Regions from separate parts of the Streptomyces bacillaris genome, predicted to be linked through region 2. Evidence: riboswitches for the same ligand, from Rfam matches in the RefSeq annotation. Region 2 holds a riboswitch; the other holds the start of a gene.
The links. Region 2 has a riboswitch for cyclic di-AMP ahead of DJ476_RS00915 (transglycosylase SLT domain-containing protein). Riboswitches for the same ligand answer to the same signal wherever they lie in the genome.
Positions count from the first base shown of each region.

Region 1 (7,004 bases), 1.5 Mb from region 2:
CGGCACCCGCGCCTGTGACGCGGCCGACCTGGCGCTGACCGTGCTGGGCGGCGGCGAGTCCTCCCGGCTCCACAACCGCCTGGTCCGCCGCGACCGTACGGCGGTGGCTGCCGGGTTCGGGCTGCTGCGGCTCGCCGGGGCGCCCTCGCTGGGCTGGCTGGACGTGAAGACCTCCGGCGGCGTCGAGGTGGAGACGATCGAGGCCGCGGTCGACGAGGAGCTGGCCCGGTTCGCCGCCGAGGGGCCCACCCCGGAGGAAATGGAGCGCGCCCAGGCCCAGTTGGAGCGCGAGTGGCTGGACCGGCTGGGGACGGTCGCGGGCCGCGCCGACGAACTCTGCCGCTACGCGGTGCTGTTCGGTGACCCGCAGCTCGCCCTGACCGCCGTGGGCCGGGTCCTGGACGTCACCGCCGAGGAGGTGCGCCAGGCGGCCGAGGCGGCCCTGCGCCCCGACAACCGGGCGGTGCTCGTCTACGAGCCCGTCGAGCCTGCCGAGGACGGGGACGAGGCCACCGACGCGCCCGAGGGGACGGACAAGTGAGCGACGCCGCCGTGACTGGAGTAGCCATGGAGTACCACCCGCAGCCGACCCCGGGCACCGCCCGGCCGTGGGCCTTCCCCGCCCCCGAGCGCGGCGCCCTGCCCAACGGGCTGACCGTGCTGCGCTGCCACCGCCCCGGCCAGCAGGTCGTGGCCGTGGAGATCTTCCTGGACGCGCCGCTGGACGCCGAGCCCGAGGGCCTGGACGGCGTGGCCACGATCATGTCGCGCGCCCTCTCCGAGGGCACCGACAAGCACAGCGCCGAGGAGTTCGCCGCCGAGCTGGAGCGGTGCGGCGCCACCCTGGACGCCCACGCCGACCACCCCGGCGTCCGGGTCTCCCTGGAGGTCCCGGCCTCCCGGCTGGCCAAGGCGCTCGGCCTGGTGGCCGAGGCCCTGCGCGCCCCGGCCTTCGCCGAGAGCGAGATCGAGCGCCTCGTCGGCAACCGGCTCGACGAGATCCCGCACGAGCAGGCCAACCCGTCCCGGCGCGCCGCCAAGCAGCTCTCCAAGGAGCTGTTCCCGGCCACCGCCCGGATGTCCCGCCCCCGGCTGGGCACCGAGGAGACCGTGCGGCGGATCGACGCGGCCGCCGTCCGCGCCTTCTTCGACGCCCACGTCCGCCCGGCCACCGCGACGGCCGTCATCGTCGGTGACCTGACCGGCATCGACCTGGACGCCCTGCTCGCCGACACCCTCGGTGACTGGTCGGGCGACGCGGGCCAGGCCCGCCCGGTCGCCCCGATCACCGCCGACGACACCGGCCGGGTCGTCATCGTGGACCGCCCCGGCGCGGTCCAGACCCAGTTGCTGATCGGCCGCATCGGCCCGGACCGCCACGAGAGCGTCTGGCCCGCCCAGGTGCTCGGCACCTACTGCCTGGGCGGCACCCTCACCTCCCGGCTGGACCGGGTGCTGCGCGAGGAGAAGGGCTACACCTACGGCGTACGGGCCTTCGCCCAGGTCCTGCGCTCCGCCGGGCCGGACGCGGGCGGCGCGGCGATGCTCGCCATCAGCGGTTCGGTGGACACAGAGTCCACCGGCCCGGCGCTGGAGGACCTCTGGAAGGTCCTGCGCACGCTGGCCGCCGAAGGGCTGACGGACGCCGAGCGCGAGACGGCCGTGCAGAACCTGGTGGGCGTCGCCCCGCTCAAGTTCGAGACGGCCGCCTCGGTCGCGAGCACCCTGGCCGACCAGGTCGAGCAGCACCTGCCGGACGACTACCAGGCCCAGCTGTACGCCCGCCTCGCGGAGACGGGCACCGTGGAGGCGACCGCGGCCGTGGTCAACGCCTTCCCGGTGGACCGGCTGGTCACGGTCCTGGTCGGGGACGCGGCGCAGATCGCGGAGCCGGTGAAGGCGCTCGGCATCGGAGAGGTGACCGTCGTCAGCGGCTGACACCGCACCGGCGCGGCAAGAACAGTGAGGGCCCCGGTTCGCCGGGGCCCTCATTTTTTGCGCGTTAAGTCCCAAATATCCAGATTCCTCCCAGAGAGTGGCGATCTGCCCTGTGGGATGCGTGACAAATCCCCCTGTCCGTTTGGTGATGCGCAGCCGCCCCGCCTAGCGTCGGCCCGGCTGTCCGCCACCCGTATGCCGCACCCGCGGCGCCGGGCAGCCATCGCCGAGTCCCCGTCAGGCGCGAGCCTGGGGAGCCGGGGACCCACACGCAGTCCCCGGGGTGAATCGGATCCCCGTGCCGCGAACCGGCCCGGGAGTCCGTAGGAGACCTTCCTGCTCCGAACCCGTCAGCTAACCCGGTAGGCGAGAAGGAAGGAAAGGATCCAGCCCCTCCATGGCGTTCACCCGTGCCACCGGGAAGCACCGTGCCCCGAGCCGCCTGACGCGCCGCAGCGCCCATGTCGCCGGCGTCACGGCCCTGGCCACCACCGGCGTCCTCGGCACCCTCGCCTCCCCGGCCACCGCGGCGGACTCCGAGGCCGCCCGGACCGTCGAGACCGGACTCACCCAGGCCATCACCCTCGACGCCACGCTCGCCGAGCAGCTCGACGCCCAGGCCCGCGCCCAGCACCAGCAGGCGGCCGCCGCGGCCAGGGCGAAGGCCAAGGCCGCCGCGGAAGCCAAGGCCAAGGCCGAGAAGGCCCGGGCGAAGGCGGAGGCGGAGCGCAAGGCCGAGGCCCGCGCGAAGGAGATCCGCGAGGAGAAGGCCCGGGCCGCCCGCGCCGCCGAGCGCGCCCGCCTCAACGCCTTCCACCTCCCCGTCGCCGGCTCGTACGTCACCACCGGCTACAAGTCGGGCGGCGCCCTCTGGTCCTCCGGCAGCCACTCCGGCGTGGACTTCCGCGCCGCCTCCGGCAGCTCCGTCGTCGCGGTCGGCGCCGGTACGGTCGTCGAGGCCGGCTGGGGCGGGGCGTACGGCAACAACGTGGTGCTCCGGATGGCGGACGGCACGTACACCCAGTACGGCCACCTCTCCTCGATCACCGTCTCCGTCGGCCAGAGCGTCACCTCCGGCCAGCGGATCGGCCTCTCCGGCTCCACCGGCAACTCCACCGGCCCGCACCTCCACTTCGAGGCCCGGACCACCCCGGAGTACGGCTCGGACATGGACCCGGTCGCCTACCTGCGCTCGCACGGCGTCAACGTCTGATCCGACCACGGTCCGGTGATCCGCGACCACGGTCCGGTGATCCGGCCCCAGGTCCGATCCGGTCCCGCGCCTTCCGGAACTCGCCAGAAGATATCCCTCGATTCCGACCCGCCATCGGAAATTACGGTGGATTGCAATAGAGTCACGGAACAGGTGTCGGCCGGCCGCGTTTCGCGGGGATTATGGCGGAGGTTCGGACATGCGCATTCCCGCGCAATCGGTATGCACGGCAATCCGTGACGACATCGTCTCCGGTGTCTACGAACGCGGCAGCCGCCTCACCGAGGAACTGCTGGCGCGGCGGTACGGGGTCTCCCGCGTCCCGGTGCGCGAGGCCCTGCGCACGCTGGAGTCCGAGGGCTTCGTCGTCACCCGCAGACACGCCGGGGCCTGTGTCGCCGAGCCCACCGAGCAGGAGGCCGCCGACCTGCTGGAGATCCGGATGCTCCTGGAGCCGCTCGCCGCGGCCCGGGCCGCCCAGCGCCGTACGGAGGCACACCTCAAGGTGCTCCGCGGCCTGGTCAGGCTGGGCCAGGAGCGGGCCCGCCGGGGCGAGGGGGAGGACCTGCGGTCGCTGGGCGGCTGGTTCCACGAGACCCTCGCCCAGGCCTCCGGCAGCCCCGGCCTCATCGCCCTGCTCACCCAGCTCAGACACAAGACCGCCTGGATGTACGCGGTCGAGCAGCCGGCCCGCCCCGTCGACTCCTGGGCCGAGCACGGCGCCATCGTGGACGCGGTGGCGCGCGGCGACGCGGAGCGGGCGAGGGCGCTGACCGCCCAGCACGCGGAACGGTCCGCCGCGGCCCACCGGCTGCGCCGCCGCCCGGACCGGCCCGGCCGTCGCCCGGCACCGCCGTCCCGGGTGAGTTCTTCGCAACACGGCGTAAACATTGCGAGTGCCCGTCATTAACAAGGACGCCGTATACAAAGAGACGTAATTGCCGAGGGCCTTTTTCGTGCTGCCTCCGAATATTCAGGTCGGTGATAGGGGAAGGGCTGCGGAATAAGAAAAGAGCCGTGGTCCCCTCAGGGGATCCACGGCTCAGTTCTTCGTACCGTCAGACGGTTTCGGGCAGCTCCTCGAGACCCTCGGCGACCAGCTTCGCCAGACGGTCCAGGGCGGCCTCGGCGTCGTCCGCGTCCGAGGCGAGCACGATCTCCTCGCCGCCCTGGGCGCCCAGGCCCAGCACCGCGAGCATGGAGGCGGCGTTGACCGGGTTGCCGTCGGCCTTGGCGATCGTCACGGGGACGCCGGAGGCCGTGGCGGCACGGACGAAGATGGAAGCGGGGCGGGCGTGCAGGCCCTCGGCCCAACCGACGTTGACGCGGCGCTCAGCCATGGTTCTGCCCTTCACATATCAACGGTTGTCTAGACCAGTCTCTCATGCGGTGCGTACTGCTCTGCCCGGCCTCCCCTCCGGCCGGTCCCGTCCGGATCGTCCCCAGACTGCCCCGGTACCGAACCCTCCGCGACCGGGATGCCGGCCGTAGGCTTGGCCCATGGAGCCCACGCCGGAGCAGAGTCCGCATCACGCGTACCCCGACCACTGGGAAGCGGACGTGGTGCTCCGCGACGGGGGCACCGCGCGCATCAGGCCGATCACCACGGACGACGCCGAGCGGCTGGTCAGCTTCTACGAGCAGGTCTCCGACGAGTCGAAGTACTACCGCTTCTTCGCCCCCTACCCCCGCCTTTCCGACCGGGACGTGCACCGCTTCACCCATCACGACTACGTCGACCGGGTGGGGCTGGCCGTCACGATCGGCGGCGAGTTCATCGGAACCGTCCGCTACGACCGCATCAACGAACAGGGCAGGCCCGCCTCCGCCCCCGCCGACGAGGCCGAGGTCGCCTTCCTCGTCCAGGACGCCCACCAGGGCCGCGGGGTCGCCTCCGCGCTGCTCGAACACATCGCCGCCGTCGCCCGTGAGCGCGGCATCCGGCGCTTCGCCGCCGAGGTGCTCCCCGCCAACACCAAGATGATCAAGGTGTTCCGGGACGCCGGCTACACCCAGCAGCGCAGCTTCGAGGACGGCTCCGTCCATCTCACCCTCGACCTCGAACCCACCGAGAAGTCCCTCGCCGTGCAGCGCGGCCGGGAACAGCGCGCCGAGGCCCGCTCGGTGCAGCGCCTCCTCGCCCCCGGCTCCGTCGCGGTGATCGGCACCGGCCGTACGCCCGGGGGAGTGGGCCGCACCGTCCTGCGCAACCTCCTCGCCGCCGGGTTCACCGGCCGTACGTACGCGGTGAACCGGGCCTTCGACGAGGGCCTGACCACCCTCGACGGCGTCCCCGCCCACCGCTCGCTCGGCGAGATCGACGAGCAGGTCGACCTGGCCGTCATCGCGGTCCCCGCCCACCGCGTCCCCGAAGCCGTCGCCGACTGCGGCGAGCACGGCGTCCAGGGCCTCGTCGTCCTCTCCGCCGGATACGCCGAGCGGGGCTCCGCCGGCCGGGAGCTCCAGCGCGAACTGGTCCGCCAGGCCCGCTCGTACGGCATGCGCATCATCGGCCCCAACGCCTTCGGCATCATCAACACCGCCGAGTCCGTCCGGCTGAACGCCTCCCTCGCCCCCGAGTCGCCCGCGCGCGGCCGGATCGGCCTCTTCACCCAGTCCGGCGCCATCGGCATCGCCCTGCTCTCCGGCCTCCACCGCCGGGGCGCGGGCCTCTCCTCGTTCATCTCGGCGGGGAACCGGGCCGACGTCTCCGGCAACGACTTCCTCCAGTACTCCTTCGAGGACCCGGACACCGACGTCGCCCTCCTCTACCTCGAATCGCTCGGCAACCCCCGCAAGTTCACCCGCCTCGCCCGCCGGACCGCCGCCGTGAAGCCCGTCGTCGTGGTCAAGGGCGCCCGCCACAGCGGCACCAACCCGCCCGGCCACGCCGTCCCCGTCAGCCGCATCCCCGATGCCACCGTCTCCGCCCTGATGCGCCAGGCGGGCGTCATCCGGGTCGACACGGTGACCGAGATGGTGGACGCCGGACTGCTCCTGGCCGACCAGCCCCTCCCGGCCGGCCCCCGGGTCGCGATCCTCGGCAACTCCGAGTCCCTGGGCCTGCTCACGTACGACGCCTGCCTCGCCGAGGGGCTCCGCCCGCGCCCGCCGGTCGACCTCACCACGGCCGCCTCCCCGCAGGACTTCCGGGACGCGCTGGCCGAGGCGCTGGCGGACGGGACCTGTGACGCGGTGATCGTCACCGCCATCCCGTGGGTGGGCGAGAACGGCAACGCGGAGACCGGCGACGGCGAGGTGCTGGCCGCCGCCCTGCGCGGAGCCGCCGCCGGGGGACCGGCCAAGCCCGTCGCCGTCGTCCACGTGGAGATCGGCGGCCTCGCGGAGGCGCTGGCCGCCGCGAGCAGCACGGCCGCCCCGCGCACCCGCCCCACGACACTCGCCGGCCGCCCCGCCACCACACCCGGCACGACCGCGCCGGGAGCATCAGCAACCACGGCCACCCCACCGGCCTCGCCCACCACAGCAACCACAGGCACCACAGCGCCCGCCACGGACACCGCACAGCCCACGGCAGCCACAGCCACCCCGGACACCCCGTCGGCCACCACGCCCACCACGCCCACCACCCCCGGCCGCATCCCCGCCTACCCCGCCGCCGAACGGGCCGTACGGGCGATGGCCGAAGCCGTGAAGTACGCCCAGTGGCGACGCCAGGCTGCCACCCCCGGCAAGGTGCCCGAGTTCCTCGACGACACCATCGACGAGCCCGGCACCGCCGCCCTGATCGACACCCTGCTCGGCCCCGCCCCCGACCCGCGCGGCCGCCCCCTCACCCCAGACGAGGTCAGCGAACTGCTCGGCCGGTACGGCATCCCCGTACGCCCCACGC
Region 1 covers NZ_CP029378.1:1,698,785-1,705,788, reverse strand. Annotated here, with positions in the region: gene DJ476_RS06800 (M16 family metallopeptidase) at 1-541, shown strand, start outside; gene DJ476_RS06795 (M16 family metallopeptidase) at 568-1,938, shown strand; cyclic di-AMP (ydaO/yuaA leader) riboswitch at 2,153-2,321, shown strand; gene DJ476_RS06790 (M23 family metallopeptidase) at 2,336-3,151, shown strand; gene DJ476_RS06785 (GntR family transcriptional regulator) at 3,351-4,061, shown strand; gene DJ476_RS06780 (HPr family phosphocarrier protein) at 4,210-4,491, opposite strand; gene DJ476_RS06775 (bifunctional acetate--CoA ligase family protein/GNAT family N-acetyltransferase) at 4,652-7,004, shown strand, end outside.
Region 1: linked by a shared signal. The riboswitch ahead of DJ476_RS06790 (M23 family metallopeptidase) and the one ahead of DJ476_RS00915 (transglycosylase SLT domain-containing protein) in region 2 are both predicted to bind cyclic di-AMP.

Region 2 (7,004 bases):
TCCTCGGCGTCCAGGATCCCGGTGTAGCGGTTGACGTGTCGGTCGAGCGGGAAGCCGAGGAAGTTGCTCAGCGGCTGCTTGGTCCGGGTGCGCAGCCAGAAGGAGCGGTCGTCGGGCCGGGTGGTGTTGGCGAAGATCTTGCCGTCCGCGCCGGGGGTGTCCCAGGCCATGCCCATCTCGACCATGTGCACGTCCGTACCGGCCTGGGCGAGCCGGAGCGCGGCCACCGAGCCGCCGTAGCCGGTGCCGACGACCAGCACCGGCACATGGGCTCCGGAGCCGATGGGGGCCGCTGCCGTACGGGGCGTGGCCCAGACCGGGGCGGTGGGTCCGGCGAGCGCCGCGACACCCAGAAGAGAACCTGTTCCCGTGATGAATCTTCGACGGGAGACGCCTTTCGAGGCGTCTCCGTGCAGGACAATGTCGTTCATGTGACATACCTCACTCTCGACAGAGTGCAACAGGTTCTACTGCCGATCGCGTGGTAAGTCACGAGAAACTTGGGGGTAACTTCCCGGTACGCCGGAGGGGCCCCGGACCGTGTGGTCCGGGGCCCCTCGGGGTGCTGTACGCCGTGTACGCCCTGGTGGATCAGTAGGCGCCGAAGACGTTGTCGATCGAGCCGTACCGGTCCGCGGCGTAGTTGCACGCGGCGACGATGTTGGCGACCGGGTCGTAGCTGTCGGTCGAGGTGCCGGGCACGTGGTAGGCCCGGAAGGTCGGGTCGATGACCTGGAGCAGACCCTTGGACGGGGTGCCCTTGGCCGCGTTGGAGTCCCAGTTGTTGATGGCGTTCGGGTTGCCGGAGGACTCGCGGATGATGTTGCGGTGGATGCCCTCGTAGGTGCCGGGGATGCCGTGCTGGGCCATGACCGCCAGCGACTCCTTGATCCAGCCATCGAGGTCGTTGGTGTACGCGGTCGGGGCGGCGGCGGCCGGGGCGGCCTGGGCCGCGGGAGCGGCGGCGCGCGCGGAGCGGTCGGCGCGCTCGGCCGAGGCGGCACGGTCGGCGGTCGGGGCCGATTTACCGGCCTTGCCGGCCTTGGCGTCTGACGGGGCGGCAGCCTTGCCGCCGACGGTCAGGGTGATACCCGGGTGAATAAGGTTCGGGTTCTCCCCGACGACCTTCCGGTTGCCTTCGTAGAGCTTCTTCCAGCCGCCGCTGACGGAATAGTCGCGGGCGATCTTGGAAAGCGATTCGCCGGACACCACGGAATGCTTGGTGGGTGCGGCCTTCGTCACGGAATTCGCCTGGGCGGTCACGGAGACGGGGGCCACGGCCTTTTCCGCGACGGCGGGCGCGGAGGCGGCGGAGGCGGTGGTGGCGCCGAGGACGGGGAGGGCCAGGACGGCTCCACCCGTGGTCACGGCGGCGATGCCACGGCCGAGCGAGACGGACTTGGGACGGCGGTGCTTACCCAGTGCGGGCATGGGGAACTTCCTCTCCGGCGCCTGCGAGGTGAGCTGTCGGGTTCAGACGGGAGATGTCTGGCCGCATGGGACATGCGGCTTCACCCCTAGCCGCTCCGGACTTCGGATCGGCGACTTACCTGGGTCCCCCGCTCCTGCCGTACGTGAGTGGGTTGCGGATTCCCGGACGGCGGCAGGATTCGGCGTTCCATCCGGATTGACCGTGACCGTAGGCGAAAAACATCGGGCGGAACAAGCCCCGAATTCCGGATCTTCTTTTTCCGCAAGATCGAATGACCGGAATTCCGGGCCGGGCCGGCTCCGTCGCGGTGTCAACTTTCTTCGCACAGAAGGGAACCGAACCCTCCGCTTCTGCGTCCGCACCCCCGGGACGTGACGCTCACCACTCCGCACGGAGGCGGCCGAAATGGGTGGGGGCAAAATTGCCCAAGAGCCCCAATAGCCCTTTTATGGAATAGGGTAATTAAAGGTTCAAATCGCCCATACTGACCCGCAGAAACGGACTTATCGGGCGGTTCCGCAGGGTGGGTCGAGAGCCTCCCCCGGCCTTGGCTTACCGTGTGGGGTGGACACTAGTAAGCCCACCCTTACTTGCCGCGTACTCTGTAACCTGCCCGACCTGCCTGACCTGCCCGCGTTCGCCCGCCTTAAGGATCAACACGCCATGACACGCCCCGTCCGCGTCGCCATTGTCGGAGCCGGCCCCGCCGGTATCTACGCTGCGGACGCGCTGCTCAAATCCGAGGTCTGCCAGGACCCGGGTGTCTCGATCGACCTGTTCGAGCGGATGCCCGCGCCCTTCGGCCTGATCCGCTACGGCGTGGCCCCCGACCACCCCCGGATCAAGGGCATCGTCAAGGCGCTGCACCAGGTGCTGGACAAGCCGCAGATCCGTCTCTTCGGCAATGTCAGCTACCCGAACGACATCGACCTGGACGACCTGCGCTCCTTCTACGACGCGGTGATCTTCTCCACCGGCGCCGAGGCCGACCGGGCGCTGGACATCCCCGGCATCGAGCTGGACGGCTCCTACGGCGCGGCCGAGTTCGTCTCCTGGTACGACGGCCACCCCGAGGTCCCGCGCACCTGGCCGCTGACCGCCGAGAAGGTCGCGGTCCTCGGCGTCGGCAACGTGGCGCTGGACGTGGCCCGCGTGCTGGCCAAGACGGCGGACGAGCTGCTGCCGACCGAGATCCCGGACAACGTCTACCAGGGCCTCAAGGCGAACAAGGCGCTGGAGGTGCATGTGTTCGGGCGGCGTGGCCCGGCGCAGGCCAAGTTCAGCCCGATGGAGCTGCGAGAGCTGGACCACTCCCCCAACATCGAGGTCATCGTCAACCCCGAGGACATCGACTACGACGAGGGCTCCATCGCCACCCGGCGGGAGAACAAGCAGGCCAACATGGTCGCGCAGACCCTGGAGAACTGGGCGATCCGCGATGTCGGCGACCGCCCGCACAAGCTCTTCCTGCACTTCTTCGAGTCCCCGGTCGAGATCCTCGGCGAGGACGGCAAGGTCACCGCGCTGCGTACCGAGCGCACCGAGCTGGACGGCACCGGCAACGTCCGGGGCACCGGCACGTTCACCGACTGGGAGATGCAGAGCGTCTACCGGGCCGTCGGCTACTACTCGGAGGAGCTGCCCAAGCTCCCCTTCGACGTGGCCTCCGGCACGGTCCCGCACGAGGCCGGACGCGTCATCTCCGGTGACGAGCACATGGCCTCGGTCTACGTCACCGGCTGGATCAAGCGCGGCCCGATCGGCCTCATCGGCCACACCAAGGGCGACGCCAACGAGACGGTCGCCTGCCTCCTGGAGGACCGTGCCGCCGGCCGGCTGCCCGAGCCGACGACGCCCGCCCCGGAGGCTGTGGAGGCCTTCCTGGAGAGCCGGAACGTCCGCTACACGACGTGGGAGGGCTGGCACAAGCTGGACGCCCACGAGCAGGCGCTCGGCGCGGCCCAGGGCCGTGAGCGGATCAAGGTCGTGGAGCGCGAGGGCATGCTGGACGCCTCCGGCGCCTGATCCTTACGGGGCCGGTGCCCGTCAGGCCGGGTCCGGGGTGCTTCTCGCGCCACCGGGGCCCGGCCCGCGGAAGGTCCGCCACAGGTCGGGCGGGGCGGTGTCGCGGGACGGTGGCGGCGGCTTCTCCGGTGGGTGCGTCCAGCGGGCCGCCAGCAGGATCGCGATGTCGTCGGGGCGGTCCGTGGCCTGCCGGGCCTCCCCGATCACCCGGTTCGCCGTCTCGGCCAGCGGGGCGGAGCCGACGCCCGCGATCGTGGCGCGCAGCCGTTCGATGCCCTCGTCGATGTCGGTCCCGGGGCGTTCGATGAGCCCGTCGGTGAAGAGGGCCAGCATGGCGCCGGGCGCGAGGGTCAGCTCGGTGACCGGGTAGGTCGCGTGCCCGTCGATGCCGAGCACAATGCCGCCGGGCAGGTCGAGCACCTCGGTCCGGCCGTCGGGGTGGCGCAGCACCGGCTGCGGGTGGCCCGCCCGTACGGCACGGGCCCGTCCGGTGAGCGGGTCGAGCACGATGTAGCAGCAGCTGGCGAACTGTCCCGGGTCGAGGTCGATGAGCAGCCGGTTGGTGCCGCTCACCACCTCCTGAGGATCGTGGTTGCTCAGGGCGAACGCCCGTACCGCACTGCGGAGTTGGCCCATGGTGGCGGCCGCCGACACGCCGTGCCCCTGGACGTCCCCGATGACCAGGGCGAGTTCGTGGCCGGTCTCGATGACGTCGTACCAGTCGCCGCCCACCTCCATGTCCTGGGTGCCGGAGAGATAGCGCCCGAGGGTGTCGACCCCCTCCGCCTCCGGCAGCCGGTGCGGCAGCAGGGCGTCCTGGAGCCCCCGGGCGAGCGCCGATTCGCTGTCGTACCGCTGCGCGCGTTGCAGGGCCTGGGCGATGAGCCCGGCGAGGGCGGTCAGGACGGTGCGCTCCTCCGGGCTGAACCCGCGCGGCCGGTCGAAGCCGAGGATGCACGAGCCGACGGGCCGCCCCGAGGCGATCAGCGGCAGGAACGCCCGCGCCCCGACGTCGGTCTCCATCGGGATGCCCGGGTAGGCGTCGGCCAGCCGCTGCATGGACTCGAAGAAGATCGGGCGCCCGGTGGTGAGGGTCTCCACACCCGGGATGGAGACGTCGAGCCCGACCCCGTCGAAGCGGTCGAGGAAGCCTTTGGGGAACCCCGTCTCCCAGGCGAGGTGGAGGTGACGCTCGCTCAGCAGGTAGATGGCGAGCTGCCGGCCGCCGAACGCGGGCAGCAGCTCCTCGGTGACGACGGCGGAGACCTGGCGGGCCGTGACCGCCTCGGTGAGCGCGATGGCCAGGGCGACCGGGCGGTAGAGCGCGGAGGAGCGGTCGGCGGTGGAGCCGATGCCCAGACCGGGCGCGGTGACGGAGCCGGGCGCGTACGCGGGCTGTTCGGTGGCCTGGAAGACCGCGCTCAGCCCGTCGTGGCCCGAGTAGAGGGAGACCGAGAGCCAGACGGAGGGGTCCCGCCGGGCGAGGAAGTGGACGGGTTCGTCGGAGATCAGGGCCGCCCGGCAGTGGTCCTCGTACGCCGGATGCGCGAACCACGGCAGCACCTCCCACACGACATGGCCGACCAGCTCCGCCCGGGGGCGGTCGAGCAGCTCCTCCGCGAGCGCGTTGGCGTAGGTGATACGGCCGATCCGGTCCAGCGAGACGATCCCCCGGGGCAGCCGGTCCGCCGCCTCCGCGATGACGGGCCCGGCGCCGAAGTCGACCACGAAGCCGGTCAGATGGCTCTCGGCACTCTCGCCGTCCGGGTGGGTCCAGCGGCCGGAGAGCTCCAGCAGGTGGTAGCGGCCGTCGGGGCCGCGCAGCCGCATCCGCCGCACCACCGGATCGGCGGACTCCACCGCCTGCCGGGCCAGCGCCCAGAGCCCGTACACATCCTCCGGTACGAGGCGTTCCGCGAGGGCGTCGACGGTGCCGGGGAAGTCCTCCGGTTCGGTGCCGAAGATCGCGCACAGGTCGTCGTCGGCGGTGAGGCCCCCGGAGTGCAGGTCCCAGTCGAAGCTGCCGACCCGCACGGGCGGTGCGGGGGCGGCGGGCAGCTGGACGGGGATCGGCTCTTTCTCCCAGGCGACGGGGAAGGACCGCGACTCCAGGTCCGCGAGCGCGGCCCCCAGTCGGCGGCCCAGGCGCATCAGCCGCTCCCCGACGGCGGGGGCGACCTCCTCGCCGGGGGTGGCGGGGCGCAGGATGGCCAGCACCCCCATGGTGCCGTTCGGGCCGGTGACCGGGACCCAGAGCGAGCCGAAGGGGAACGGCAGCCCCGCCATCAGCTGCGGGAAGCGGCGCATGGCCTCCTCCGCGTCGGCGAGCAGCACGGGCCGCCCGGTGCGGTAGGCCTCGGAGACGGGGAACGGCCGGTTGACGTGCATCCGCCACCAGGGGCGGAACAGCGGCCCCGGCAGTCCGGCGAGCACGGCGAGGCGCAGCAGGCCGGGGGTCCCGGAGCGGAGGTAGACGCCGCCCGCGTACCCCTCGGCGGACTCGACGGCGCTCACGACTCCCTGCGCGAGTACGAGGGACAGCTCGTCCGGTACTCGGCCGCCGTGGTCTCCCCCGGCCGCGGCCCCGCTGCCGGGGAAGGGGGTGGGCCGGGTCGCATCGTGCCGGGTCACACAGTCAGGATCCTCCAGGCCGGGTGGGCAGGCACGTCGGCGGACCGGCCGGGACCCCCTCCGGCCGGTCCGCCGCCCCTGTTCCGCCGTGCCCGGCTCAGTGCAGCTTGGCGACGGCGGTGGCGGTGGTCTTCTTGAACCCCTTCAGCGGGGCGCCGTCCAGGTCACCGAGCTGTCCCCACTCCAGGACGGTCACCGTGCGCCCGTCCCGGCCCACCGCGTGGAGGCCGATGTCGGTGGAGCCGACCTCCGGGTACGAGGTGTCGATGCTGTAGACGTACGCGCCCTCCTCCACGTTCACCCGCCCGTGGTACTTGCTGACGCCCTCGATGCCCGGGTCCTGCTCCTTCATCCGCTCCAGGCAGGTGGCCAGCGCGGTCCGCAGCTCGGCGGCGAGCGCCTTCGCCTTCGCGGTGGTGGGCGCGACGGTGATCGTCTGGCGGGCCCCGGTGTCCAGCTCGGTACGGAAGTCCCGGTGGCGGGTGCCCGCGGCCGGGGTGGTGCCGGCCGTGCAGAAGGAACCGTCCTCGGGCAGCCCCTGCCGTACCGGACCGGCGGTCCAGGGGGTGTGGGAGGCGGGCCACTGCGCGGCGGAGAGGAACGCCGGGGCGGCGGGGGCGGTCCGCGCCGCGGGGGCCGCGGAGACGGGCGCCGTGGACAGCGCGGTGACGGCGAGGCCCGCGGCCGCGGTGGTCAGGAGGGCGGTGCGGAGCGTACGGGTGGTGCGCATGGTGGAACTCCCCGTTCAGGTGGTCGCGGTTGGTCGGGCGGCCGGATCGACCGGCACGGCAACAGACTGGGGCGGGCGCCGGGGCGCCGACAAGGACGACACGGGTTCCGGTCGGCACGGAACCGTCCCACCCCCGCTGACGTGGGTGTTCTCAAGGGGGTGGAACGCCCCTGGGACGGCCTGGGG
Region 2 covers NZ_CP029378.1:211,301-218,304, forward strand. Annotated here, with positions in the region: gene DJ476_RS00910 (GMC oxidoreductase) at 1-431, opposite strand, end outside; gene DJ476_RS00915 (transglycosylase SLT domain-containing protein) at 592-1,431, opposite strand; cyclic di-AMP (ydaO/yuaA leader) riboswitch at 1,435-1,595, opposite strand; gene DJ476_RS00920 (FAD-dependent oxidoreductase) at 2,096-3,457, shown strand; gene DJ476_RS00925 (SpoIIE family protein phosphatase) at 3,479-6,088, opposite strand; gene DJ476_RS00930 (hypothetical protein) at 6,186-6,818, opposite strand.